DNA from 3 places in the Solibacillus sp. FSL W8-0474 genome. Region 2 is predicted to be linked to each of the others. Evidence: riboswitches for the same ligand, from Rfam matches in the RefSeq annotation. Region 2 holds a riboswitch; each other region holds the start of a gene.

Region 1 (4,291 bases), 3.5 Mb from region 2:
ATATTCAAAAATATGTTAAATCTATCTACCTATGAAATTAATGAAAAAGTAGAACTTTTTGCATTAAATAAGAATATCTTCACCTAAGTAAAGTAGAGAATAAGTTTAGAAAAATCATAAAGAACGATTAAATTATTTTTTTAAAATAATAATAAGGTTCGCTTTATACTTTAAAACTTCAAATTATTTCATTAGAAATAGAAAAAGGATAGTTTAGACCATATAGTCCCAACTACCCTTTTTCACTTATTAACTTTTTATTTGTGTTTTACAATAAATCTCTACAAAGTGAGAGGGGGTTAAACTTTCCCCCGTTATATTACGTATTTTATCATTCCAGTTATAGAGTGCGGCTGGTTTAAAAAATTGATTGATAAGAACTTCCCCCGTTTCTTTTGTGAAAAATTCCGGAGATACCTCTGTTTCGATATGACGAAGTAGCTGTGCAGCCATTAATTCCCCTAGAAGATAGTTGTGGTAATAAACTGGTGCAAGTGAAAAGTGAATCTTTGCTGCCCAATCTGGATTATCTGTTGAATCCGGGGGTGTGACAAGCTGAATTTTATGGACAATTTTCCACCATAAAGCGTTTAAATTCTGATCAGGATTTTCATATAGTTCTCTTTCAAAAAGAACAAAGGTCACAATCCATCTTACGGCGATTAGCATTTGTAACTGCAGAAACTTTTCTAGTTCAGGAGAGAGCGCATTTACAGTTTCTTCATCTACTTGTAGGAATCGTTTTAACCAGCGGGGATCTTTTCCCATTTTCCCGAATAGCATCGCAATCGACTCTGTTGTTAAAATATGACTTTCAGAGCGTAATAGGAATGGGAGGTTAGAGTCTATATACTTATAATAAGCTGCATGGCCGAACTCATGAAGGTTTGTTTCCATCCAATACGTATCCGCCACTATGCTACAAAGGACACGAATGTCGCCTTCACGGTTCATATCTATACAAAAAGCAGTTGGATTTTTATTATCACCAGGGAATAAATCGCTTTTTGCATATAAGTCGTTAATTTCGATACCCATTGATTTGAACGTATCGGTAGTAAGCTCTAAAATATCTTTCCCTTTATAGAAAGAGTCTGTGTTTGTTAACTCAGATGGAGGTGCTTCTTGGAAAAAGGGGTCAATATAATGCCATGGACGTATATCCTCTGGCGTAATACCAAATTTAACTGACAATTGTTCATCAAGCTCTCTTTTCATCGAGCGGTAAGCTTCATCTGATTGAAGAACGAGGTCGTTAAAAATAGCAAATACCTCATCGCGGTCAAGTTCTTGAAGAGCAAAGCTCATGTGATGATGATTCTCATAACCGAGCATTTGCGCAGCTTCATTGCGTTTTTTTACGAGCTCAAGCAACCCTTTTTCCACAACTTTTCCAACTTCTTTACTAGCAAACCATACTTTTTTGCGTAATTCCTGGTCATCGCTATACATTAATATTTCCCGAATTTCGTTCGCAGAATACGTTTTCCCATCCACCTCAGGGGAGTAAGTGTTAAATAATAAATTTAATTCAGAACTTCTTTTTGATATATCAGCAATTACTTCTTCGGGAAGTTGGTTGGCTTCCATTCCATATAATAAAAGTTGAAGCTGACGTTTTTCAGTCTCCGTAATATTTTCCATTGCTAAAAATTGCTTTGTTTTCTCATAGGTATCTTTTGAAGAGAATAAAAGATTGTATTGTGTGTCAGCTTCACTCAATTTATCTGCCCACATAGGGTCTCCGGTTGTTTGAGCCATCCATGCTGCTTCAGTCGCAGCATTGTGCAATACTTGCATTTGATTATTGAAATCATTTAGAAAAGTTTGTAATGTCTCCATAAATCGCTACCTTCCTCAATAAAGTATCCTGCAATTTTTACAATATTAATAATTCGGTAAAGATATGCTAACACCTTTAAAAATTGAATAAATTATTGGAAAGTATTGTTTGAAAATACAATTTAATGTTTTTTATGGAATAATAAATTTGAAATTTCCTAATACTTTATATAGAATGTCCTTATAAAAGAATGCCCGGAATTGAACGGGAGAGGTTCATAGCTTATACCCTCTATAAAAAACTATGGAAACATGACAACTTGCCATGTCCATAAAGGACGTGGCTTTTTCTGTTTTTACATATGTTTTAATAGAATGAATCATAGTGCCTCTCTTGAAATGTGTCGGGAAGATTTTCAGGGAGGAGTTTTTAATACATGACTAATTTTAGAATTGTTGAAAAGCTACAAAAAATTGATGAAGATATCCAGAGTAATCAATTAAAATATCATTCAAAACGTGTTCTCATTAGCAAAGAATTTACGTTTGATGCAGCTCATCATTTACACAACTATGAGGGCAAATGTAAAAACTTACACGGTCATACGTATCGTGCAGTCTTAGGATTGAGTGGTTATACCGATGAACGAGGAATTGTAATTGATTTTGGTGACATCAAGGAGATTTGGAAACAAAAAATAGAGATTTATTTAGATCATCACTATTTAAATGAGACTTTGCCACCGATGAATACGACTGCAGAAAATATTGTCGTCTGGATTTTTGAAAAGTTGAATGAAGCCTTGCTTGATGAACATCGATTTCAAGGGGCACGAGTAGAATTTATTAAGCTATATGAAACTCCAACAAGCTATGCCGAAGCAAGAAGGGAGTGGATGGAAATTGAGTAAAGTCCCGGTTTTAGAGATTTTTGGTCCGACGATACAAGGAGAAGGAATGGTGGTTGGTCAGAAGACTATGTTTGTACGCACAGCTGGCTGTGATTATTCTTGTTCCTGGTGTGACTCATCTTTTACATGGGATGGCAGTGGCAAACACCTTATTGTTCAAATGACAGCACAAGAAATTTGGTCAGAGTTAAAACGCCGTGGGGGAAACGGCTTTTCATTTGTCACAATTTCAGGAGGAAATCCTGCACTACTGCGTAATCTGGAATCGCTTGTTAAAGTTTTAAAAGAGAATAATATAAAGATTGGCGTTGAGACACAGGGAAGCAAGTGGCAAGATTGGTTGTATGAAGTAGATGAATTAACAATTTCACCTAAGCCCCCTAGTTCCGGCATGAAGACTGACTTTTCTATGCTTTCTTATATTTTGGAAAAGCTTAGAGATAGAAGCAGCAATCAGAGTATCTCTCTTAAAATTGTGGTCTTTAATGAAGAAGATTATGCCTATGCTAAACAAGTACACCTTCAATTTCCGAATACTCCTTTTTATCTTCAAGTTGGAAATGATGATATTACATCTAATAATACATCAGGATTGGTTGAGCATTTATTGGAAAAATACGAACAGTTAATCGATAAAGTAATGATGGATACAGAATTAAAAAATGTGAAGGTATTACCCCAGCTGCATACCCTTATCTGGGGAAATAAAAGAGGTGTTTAGCAAGAGAAGAGCTCGGTCATACCGGCTCTTCTTTTATTATAAGTTAATCAAAATTAAATGATGATTTTGTGGGCCTTTTCTTTAATGTGTAGTCGAATTAAAGTTTCATTTATGTCAACAGTCCTGAAGTTACGGTTTTTCTTTTTCTTGTTTTTTACTTTCCTCATATTTCTTCATATACTCTTGATATTCTTTCTCTACATCTGAAGTTGCTGGAAGAAAGGGTTCGTTACTCGAATCGATACGTTTCCCATACCTAATCATTTGATAAATAATCATACCGTTATTAGGCTTGCCGTTAAACGTAACCATTGGGACTATATCAAACAGTACATAATAAAAGGCATAAAAAACAAAACGATCCCAAAATGTTTTGTATTCTTCTGCCCAGCCATTGGCAATTAAAAAGTTGATTGTAAGACCTAAGAAGAGATTAATTAGAATAGGGCCTGAATAAATACAAATATAGGAAAACTTGCTTTCATATTTCAACTCATCATACGAAAACCAACTATAAATATGATAGTTTTTACGAATATCAAACATCCCAAGTTTCATAAATCTTGGTCCAGATCCGATTGTTAATCTTGGTTCTTTTACACCAAAAAGCCAACTTACAATTATATAGCCCATTTCCCGAAGAAATACAACAACAGGCAATATAATAAATGCAGAAATGATAAGTGAGATAAGGTCAGATATTCCGAACATAATATTCTATACCCTCCCCATAAATACTTATATGTTGTTACCCCTCACTAATTATCCAAAACATAAGCAAGCGCTCTCTTTCATCACTCCTGATTCAACAATCCATAAATAAAAGAAATAATAAATGCATAAAAAAAGAAAAAGAGGGTAGAGATACGTTGTAATC
Region 2 (4,291 bases):
AATCGTCAAATTCGACATAATACATATATGGTGCAGCATAATCAATCCGCATTTTTCGATAAAGCGAAAGGGCATCCCCGTCAAATTGTGCGGCATAATAACCGTTTCGTTCATTTTCGACATGGTTTAGGGTATACGATGTTTCTTCTGGTGTTGTACTTGTAAACAACTGCTCAATCAGTACATCAATATTTGGCTCCTCCTGCTCGGCTTCAATATTCGTATGGAAAACAGCAATCTCGTCTGTTAAATGATCGAAAATAACGAGTGTATCGTAAACATGAAACTGCAGTTCAGGCGATGGTTTTTGCAATGCATGAATATAGCCGATCCCCCCGCCTGTAAAAGGATATTCGGTATGTGATGATATGCGCGGCATTACTTGTTTAATCAATTGAATAAGCTCACCGTCATATGTGTACTCTCTATTGGATAGATGAGATTTATCAATAAGTTGCTGTCCGTTGCCGCTATAGGTTTTTCTTGGATTGACGCCGATGAAGGAATAGCGTCCATTACCTTCATATTTGGATGAGCTTTCTAAAAGAAATTTTCGTTCGCCCTTTAAACGTTGGAAAATGGAGATTGGTGTCAGTAGATCACCGTTCACTTTTTTCATTGATGTACGAAAACGTTGTTGAATTGCCATTCGACACACTCCTTTTAATTTTGGGAATAAAAAAAGTCCCCAGCAAAAGAATAAACTTTTGCTGAGGACGATCTGCACCGCGTTGCCACCTCGATTGAAGCTATAAAATAGCCTCCACTTAAACCTGATAACGGCAGGGTACCGTCCGCCGACTAATGCCGGCAGCTTTCATAAGGCCCATTCACATTTACCTTTTGACGTATTTTCACCAGCCATACGCTCTCTATACAAAACGGGAAATGCTACTCTTCTTATTCAACAATTTACTCAACTAAACTCTTCTCAACTGAAACGGTGGTCGCGCTCCCGCAACCTGCTACCGTAATGTAATATTTTGAATATGCTTATTCTAACACTGAAAATAAAAATGTCAAACAATTCTAAAAAAACTTAACCAAAAAACCCACCGACTAAATGCCAGTGGGTGAAACGATATATGTTAGATCAATTTTTTGAAATCAAGTCGTTTATTTAAAGTGTACATGATAGGTGCGCCAACTGCTAAAACAACAAACTCCCCAAATGCTACAAATAACCATGTCTCCCAAAACGGAAAGTCCAACACTAGGTTAAGCTGTGCCGCAATGATAAACATTGTAAACGTAAAGAGTGTCGTATTAATAACTAAACGTGCCCAAATGTTTTTTACAAACTTACAGATGAAAATAAAAATACCAAGTGTAAGAATAGTATGTCCTACGCCAAAAATTAGGTCAATTGGACCGACAGATGACATAAGGAAATTGGAAAAAAATACACCCAATACAACACCCAGCATAAAACGGGGGTTGAAGGCGATCAGATGATTAAATATTTCGGCAATACGGAACTGTACTTGTCCAAAACTAATCGGGGCAACTAGCATTGTTATTGCAATATATAATGCTGCAATAATTGCACTAGTTGCAAGAAACTTTACTTTCATATTAATTCCTCCTAGTTTTTTAACGTGGGATGGTTACGAACCACGCAAAGCAACTGCAATCATAGCAATATTAAAAAAGAAAGTAAAGAATTATAGAACTAATTTCCCTTCAAAGTTCAATAAATTGACAAATGATAAAATTTTGAATAATACATATATAATTCAGTGGTTTAAAGCGCGAAATTAACATGTAGGGATAATGAGTAATTCAATTTAATATCTGAACATTCTAAATCTTATTGACTATCTGAAAATGAAGAGGTAATATAATTTTAATTCACACTTCATCCAAATGAAGTTCGTCGCTTTAAAGCGTCAGAGAATAATAGGGGGATAAATTATATGACACGTAAATTAACGAAGCTTTCCTTTTTAGTATTTGGGCTTCTTTTACTTTTAGCAGCATGCGGTGGAGAAGAGCAAGATACTGCTACTAATGCTACAGCTAGTGACGGAGGAACAGAGTCTGCACAAACTGATGAAGCAAAAACATTTAAAATCGGAACAACTCAAATCGTAGAGCACCCATCATTAGATGCTGCAAAAGAAGGATTCAAAAAGGCGATTGAAGATGCAGGAATTAAAGCGGAATATGTGGATAACTCAGCTAATGGAGATAACAGTACAAACATGACAATTGCACAACAATTAGTAAGCGATAATGTAGACCTGATTTTTGCAAACTCAACACCATCTGCACAAGCGGCAAAAGGTGCAACTGCTGATATTCCAATTATCTTCACATCGGTAACCGATGCGGTAGGTGCGGAATTAATCGAATCAATGGCAACTCCAGGGGCAAACGTTACTGGAACAATTGATTTACATCCGGAAACAATGCCAAAAACAATGGCGTTTTTAAAAGAACTCGGTGTAAAAAATGTCGGGATGGTTTATAACGCTGGAGAGCAAAATTCAGTAGCCCAAATTTCAACTGCTAAAGAATTAGCAGCAAAAGAAGGTATTACAATTGTAGAAGCATCTGCTTCAACATCAGCGGAAGTAAAACAAGCAACTGAATCATTATTAGGTAAAGTAGAAGCGTATTACATCATTACAGATAACACAGTTGTAAATGCATTAGAATCAGTTATCGATGTAGCAAATGCAAACAAATTACCATTAATCGTTGGTGAATTGGACTCTGTAGCACGTGGCGGGTTAGCAGCATACGGTTTTAATTACTACGATATCGGTTATGAAGCAGGGCAAATGGCAGCTCAAATTTTATTGGAAGGGAAATCTCCTTCTGAAATTCCGGCAGCATACCCAGCAAACTTAAAATTAGTCATCAATAAAGCGGCTGCAGAAAATTTAGGCTTAGAAGTTAAACCTGAGTGGGAAGCAGAAGTACAATAATTTGAATGCTGGTAAATAGCCAGGAATAAATATTCGCGCTTGTGCCCTCAAAGAAGGTCTGCCTAAAGTCATCGTAATGAAATCCAAGGCTAATATTCTAGAGGGTCCTAGCGCGAATTAACGTTTAACTACTTTTTAATGGATACTCATAAGCTCGCAAGGTGCAGTGGATAAAAATTATAGGAGATGATTCGAGATGTTTACAGCTTTGTTTGGGTCGGTAGAGCAAGGAATCATCTATGCAATTATGGCACTGGGTGTTTATTTAACATTCCGGGTGCTGGATTTTCCGGATTTAACGGTTGATGGAAGCTTTGTAACGGGTGCAGGTACGGCCGCAATGATGATTGTACTTGGCTATAATCCGATACTCGCAACATTGGTCGCAACAGTTGCTGGATTTATTGCTGGATGTATGACAGGAATTTTACACACTAAAGGGAAAATCAATCCGCTGCTTGCAGGGATTTTAATGATGATCGCGCTTTATTCTATTAATCTTCGCATTATGGGATTAAGCTCCGATACGGGTGTAACAAGACCAAATATTCCACTCTTAAATTCAGAAACAATTTTTACAGTATTTAATAATTTTTGGGCAAGTTTAGGCATTGATTCAGTCATCTCAAATGCTTTAAAGTCAATGGGTATGACAACGGTGCCAACAACTTGGGGTATTTTAGCCGTTATGCTTGTTGTGACGATTATTATTAAGCTTATCGTTGACTGGTTCTTAAAAACGGAAGTCGGTTTGGCGATTCGTGCAACAGGGGACAACAAACGGATGATTCGCAGTTTTTCGGCAAATACTGATTCATTAGTTATTTTAGGGTTAGGTATTTCAAACGGTATGGTTGCACTGTCCGGGGCATTAATTGCGCAATATACAAAATTTGCGGATGTTGGATTAGGTATCGGGATGATTGTTGTCGGTTTGGCCTCTGTTATTATAGGGGAAGCTATTTTTGGTGCTAAATCGATTGTACGCGTAACCTTCGCTGTTATTGCCGGGGCAATAATTTACCGTATGATTTACGCTTTAGCGTTGCGTGTAAAATGGCTGGATTCAGGTGATATGAAATTAATAACAGCATTTATCGTTATTTTGGCATTAGTAATTCCGCAAATCGTTAATAAGTATAAAGAAAAGAAACGTAAGGCAAAACGTTTGGAAGAACGAATGGCACTACAAAAGGCAAAATTAAAAGTTGAGCAGGGAGGGAATGGCCTTGCTTAAATTGGATAGTATCAATAAAGTGTTTAACGAAGGAACACCCGATGAGAAAATGGCATTGGATAATATTAATTTGCACTTAGCACCTGGCGATTTTGTCACAATAATTGGAAGTAATGGTGCA
Region 3 (4,291 bases), 280 kb from region 2:
AAACGAAATGATGACAATAATAATACTTTTAGGAGCACCAATCTTATCTGAAAGTGCGCCTCCAAATGCGCCACCACTCACTGCGGCAATCCCGAATAATAGATAACAAAGACTGATCCAGCTTGAATTCAGGTTAAGCTCCGTTTCCAGAAATGGAGTGAAATATGCATATATTGTATAATGTCCTGCCAGCATAAACATCGTGGCAAGATGGGCTGTACCAATTTTTGAACTGGCAACGGCCTTTAATTGTTGTGAAAGTGGAACGGCCATTTCACCAGGAATGCGCTCTAAATAAATAGAAATCAGGATAAAAGAGCCTACCGATAATATGGCAATCCCTAGGAAAATAACACGCCAACCGAAATAATCGGAAATTAAAATTCCAAGTGGTACACCTAATACAAGCGAAGAACTAATACCCATATAAATAAGACCTAGCGCCTTTGCTCGATGTGTCGGAGCTACAACTTTTGCAGCGATTATTAAAGAGAGCACAGTAATCAGTGATGTACTCATGGCACTTAAAACACGGGCAATCATCATAAAGGTATAATCCGTACTGAAATAAGTCATGATATTACTGATGAAAAATATAAACAACGAAATAAGGTATAACTTTTTCCGTTCGACCTTACTCGTTAAAACTAATAGCACTGGACCGGCAATCGCATAAATAAGAGCGAATACCGTAATTAGCTGCCCGGCACTGCTTATTGAAATATTCAAATCCGTTGCAATAATTGGAAGAATACCGCCAACGATTAATTCAACCAAACCTACAGCAACAGTTGATAATGCGAGTATAATAACTTTGAAATTCATAATCTGCTATACATCCTTTCTGATGAAAAATTTAGAAAATAAAAAAATCCTGATTACAAAAAATGAGATTAATCATTTTCTGTAATCAGGATTTTAAGGTTCCTGGTAGAGACCCTCAAGCCGTATCCTTGAGGTTATACAGTACTATATTACTATATTGTTGTGTAATAAAACGAGCACTTGAATAGTTTACTAGCTTTCATTTGATTTATCAAGTTTTAACTTTGAAATTGATTTCACTTCACTATTAGTAAAGCTATTTTCCTCATAATGACACGGTAGAGGAAGCCGCCAATTATAGTGAATGGCTGACAAACGTATGGTAACTACAATAACAACGATGAGTGTAAGTGCTAGAGGTGAGCTCCAGCCTAGCCAAATAGAGAGGGCACATAGAATCGTTAATATTGCGTGAATTTCTTCCTTCAATGCAAGTGGTTTTCGACCAGCGATCACATCCCGCATGACTCCGCCGCCGACACCAGTAAATAGGGCAGCCAAAATCATCACGCCTAAATTATTGGAATAAACTTCACTCGCCAGCATGGCACCTTGAAGTGCGAAGGAAGCAAGCCCAATTGAATCAAAAAACATTCCCCACCTTCTCCAATGATCAATCCATTTTAGCGGAATTAATACGATGATCATTAATGTTATGAACACTGTTAAAATAGTGGATTGCTCCCACAGTTCAGTAGCAGGAATCCCTATAATTACATTGCGGATTAGCCCTCCTCCAAACGCTGTAATAAAACCTAAAGCAAATACACCTATAAATGAAAATCTCGCTTCAAGCGCGACAAATGCTCCCGTTGCTGCGTATGAAATAATCCCGATAAAATGAAGAACAATCCATGACATCTTTATATAACCTCCTTTAAAATACAAAAAACTCCACCACAAGACGTCTTTTAAAAAGACCTTGTAGTGGAGTAATAAATTAGCAGTGCCTACTAATGAATCAATCCATTTTATAAAATGCAAATAGCGTTCCAACAAAACAATTATTGGAACTCCATTTATTTCTTTTATTATACTATTTTGTTTTAAAAGAACAAGATAGAGAGAGAAGAGTTTATTTTTTTAAAAGTTATATTGTATAGTTTGAATAAACTAGGGGGTTGTACAAATGGGGAAGAAGGAAACCGTTTTTAATGAAATCGTACGAAAAGTACGTAAAGAGCTATATGGAAAAGGACCGGATAGAATTTATACGCATTTCGTGGAGAATATGGCTGTCACGACGATGTACGGCATTTTGACACCTACTGAAAAATTTATTATTCAATCAGAAGAAGGAAAAAAGGTTATTCACAATGCGAGAACCCAAATGATCCAGGAAATTTATAAGCAACAGGTTCCCGAAGGATTGGAGGAGCTCGTCGGATCAAAGCTGCTTCATTTGTTTTCGGATATAAAGGTTGAAGAGGATATGGCTGTATCGGTTTTTATATTTGAAAAGCCAATCGTGTAGGGGAATAGGTACCATATGTTCAATTATTTCTTTACAATGGACTTTATTTCTAATAGAATGAGGAAAGATTAAAATACCTGAGTTGTTCAGGAGAGGTTCATAGCTGATACCCTCTATAAAAAACTATGGATACATGCATATTATGCCATGTCCATATCGGACGTGGCTTTTTTTTATTGCATCCGGTGGTTTTTTATTGATGATACGCTTACCCCCTCCTTTGGATACTTTGGTATGAATGAAGGAGGGGTTTTTCATGTCTAGTAGACACGAAAAAGATGGTTTAGAGGATTTAACGTTATTAGGAAATCAAAATGTAAAATATGCTTTTGAGTATGCACCAGAAGTGTTGGAGTCTGTTAATAATATGCATGTTGGCCGCGATTATTTTGTGAAATTCAATTGTCCGGAGTTTACGAGTCTTTGTCCCATTACACAGCAGCCGGACTTTGCGACGATGTATATTTCGTATATTCCGGATCAAAAAATCGTGGAGAGTAAATCATTAAAATTATATTTATTTAGTTTCCGTAATCATGGCGATTTCCATGAAGACTGCGTGAATATTATTATGAACGATTTAATCAAGCTGTTAGACCCACGCTACATAGAAGTATGGGGTAAATTTACGCCGCGTGGAGGCATTTCAATTGATCCTTGGTGCAATTACGGTCGTCCGGGCACGAAATATGAGGAAATTGCCAACTACCGTTTAATGAACCATGATTTATATCCAGAAAAAATCGACAACCGTTAAAAATTAAATAGACCTTGCAGGTGAAAGAGGTTATTAGCGACCCTCTATAAAAAACTAAGATTAAACAGCACATAATCTTAGTGCTGTTTTTTCGTTTAAAAGGAGCAAAAAGATGAAGGATGGAAAAGCACTCGTCGTATTTAGCGGCGGACAGGATAGTACAACATGTCTGTTTTGGGCATTGAAAAATTTCAAAGCAGTGGAAGTAGTAACATTTGATTACGGACAACGGCATGCATTGGAAATTGAATGCGCTAAAAAGATTGCCGAAGAACAAAATGTACGACACCATATTTTAAATATGGAGTTACTGAATCAGCTCGCACCAAATGCCTTAACACGTGATGATATTCCAGTGGAAGAAGGGGAAGAGGGCGGATTGCCATCAACCTTTGTACCGGGGCGCAACCTATTGTTTTTATCATTTGCCGGTGTGTTGGCAAGCCAAATTGGCGCGAAGCATATTGTCACAGGTGTATGCGAAACGGATTTCAGCGGTTATCCGGACTGTCGCGATATCTTTATAAAATCGTTGAATGTGACACTGAATTTATCAATGGATAGCTCCTTTGTAATTCATACACCGCTTATGTGGATTGATAAAGCTGAAACATGGGCATTAGCCGATGAGCTTGGCGCATTTGAGTATGTAAGAGAGAAAACACTGACATGTTATAACGGCATTATCGCGGATGGATGCGGGGATTGCCCAGCATGTAAGCTGCGATTACAAGGGATGGAAACGTATTTACACTCGAAGGAAACAGGAGAAGTAGTATGATTAGAATTTTATTTTATTTAGTATCTATTGTGACCGCTAACGTTGTAACAGCACGTTTTGCACCGCTTGAATTGGGAATGTTTATTATACCGATGGGTTCATTTTTAATTGGTGCGACATTTATTTTCCGGGATTTAGTGCAAAATAAATTTGGTCGTAAAAAAACATATGGGTTCATCTTACTGGCCTTAGTTTTATCTGCAACTGTATCGTTCTCATTAGGAGATACGTTAATTATTGTAGCTGCATCTGCACTATCTTTTTTAGTTGCTGAAACGGCCGATACAGAAATTTACACACGTTTAAAATTACCGATGGCGTGGCGTGTGTTCTATAGTGGAATTGTTGGAGGATTTTTGGATTCCATCGTGTTCGTTGTTGTTGGGCTAAGTCCTTTAGGAGCAGGTTTTATACCTTGGGCAGCCGTTCCAGCAGCAATTGTGGGGCAAATAAT

What was found. A riboswitch is a leader RNA that binds a small molecule or an ion and turns the genes downstream of it on or off. The one in region 2 is predicted to bind preQ1.
Region 1: linked by a shared signal. The riboswitch ahead of queD (6-carboxytetrahydropterin synthase QueD) and the one ahead of NYE67_RS02440 (QueT transporter family protein) in region 2 are both predicted to bind preQ1.
Region 3: linked by a shared signal. The riboswitch ahead of queF (preQ(1) synthase) and the one ahead of NYE67_RS02440 (QueT transporter family protein) in region 2 are both predicted to bind preQ1.

The regions. Positions count from the first base shown of each region.
Region 1 covers NZ_JBBOQJ010000001.1:3,969,436-3,973,726, reverse strand. The annotation lists gene NYE67_RS20160 (M2 family metallopeptidase) at 250-1,842, opposite strand; PreQ1 riboswitch class I at 2,048-2,094, shown strand; gene queD (6-carboxytetrahydropterin synthase QueD) at 2,220-2,693, shown strand; gene queE (7-carboxy-7-deazaguanine synthase QueE) at 2,686-3,414, shown strand; gene NYE67_RS20145 (hypothetical protein) at 3,544-4,125, opposite strand.
Region 2 covers NZ_JBBOQJ010000001.1:482,274-486,564, forward strand. The annotation lists gene NYE67_RS02435 (metal ABC transporter ATP-binding protein) at 1-649, opposite strand, end outside; T-box leader at 710-917, opposite strand; gene NYE67_RS02440 (QueT transporter family protein) at 1,089-1,574, opposite strand; PreQ1 riboswitch class I at 1,580-1,624, opposite strand; gene NYE67_RS02445 (ABC transporter substrate-binding protein) at 1,917-2,933, shown strand; gene NYE67_RS02450 (ABC transporter permease) at 3,130-4,170, shown strand; gene NYE67_RS02455 (ABC transporter ATP-binding protein) at 4,163-4,291, shown strand, end outside.
Region 3 covers NZ_JBBOQJ010000001.1:198,932-203,222, forward strand. The annotation lists gene NYE67_RS00955 (MFS transporter) at 1-825, opposite strand, end outside; purine riboswitch at 888-987, opposite strand; gene NYE67_RS00960 (trimeric intracellular cation channel family protein) at 1,018-1,686, opposite strand; gene NYE67_RS00965 (DUF2294 domain-containing protein) at 1,955-2,299, shown strand; PreQ1 riboswitch class I at 2,386-2,432, shown strand; gene queF (preQ(1) synthase) at 2,556-3,056, shown strand; gene queC (7-cyano-7-deazaguanine synthase QueC) at 3,169-3,837, shown strand; gene NYE67_RS00980 (VUT family protein) at 3,837-4,291, shown strand, end outside.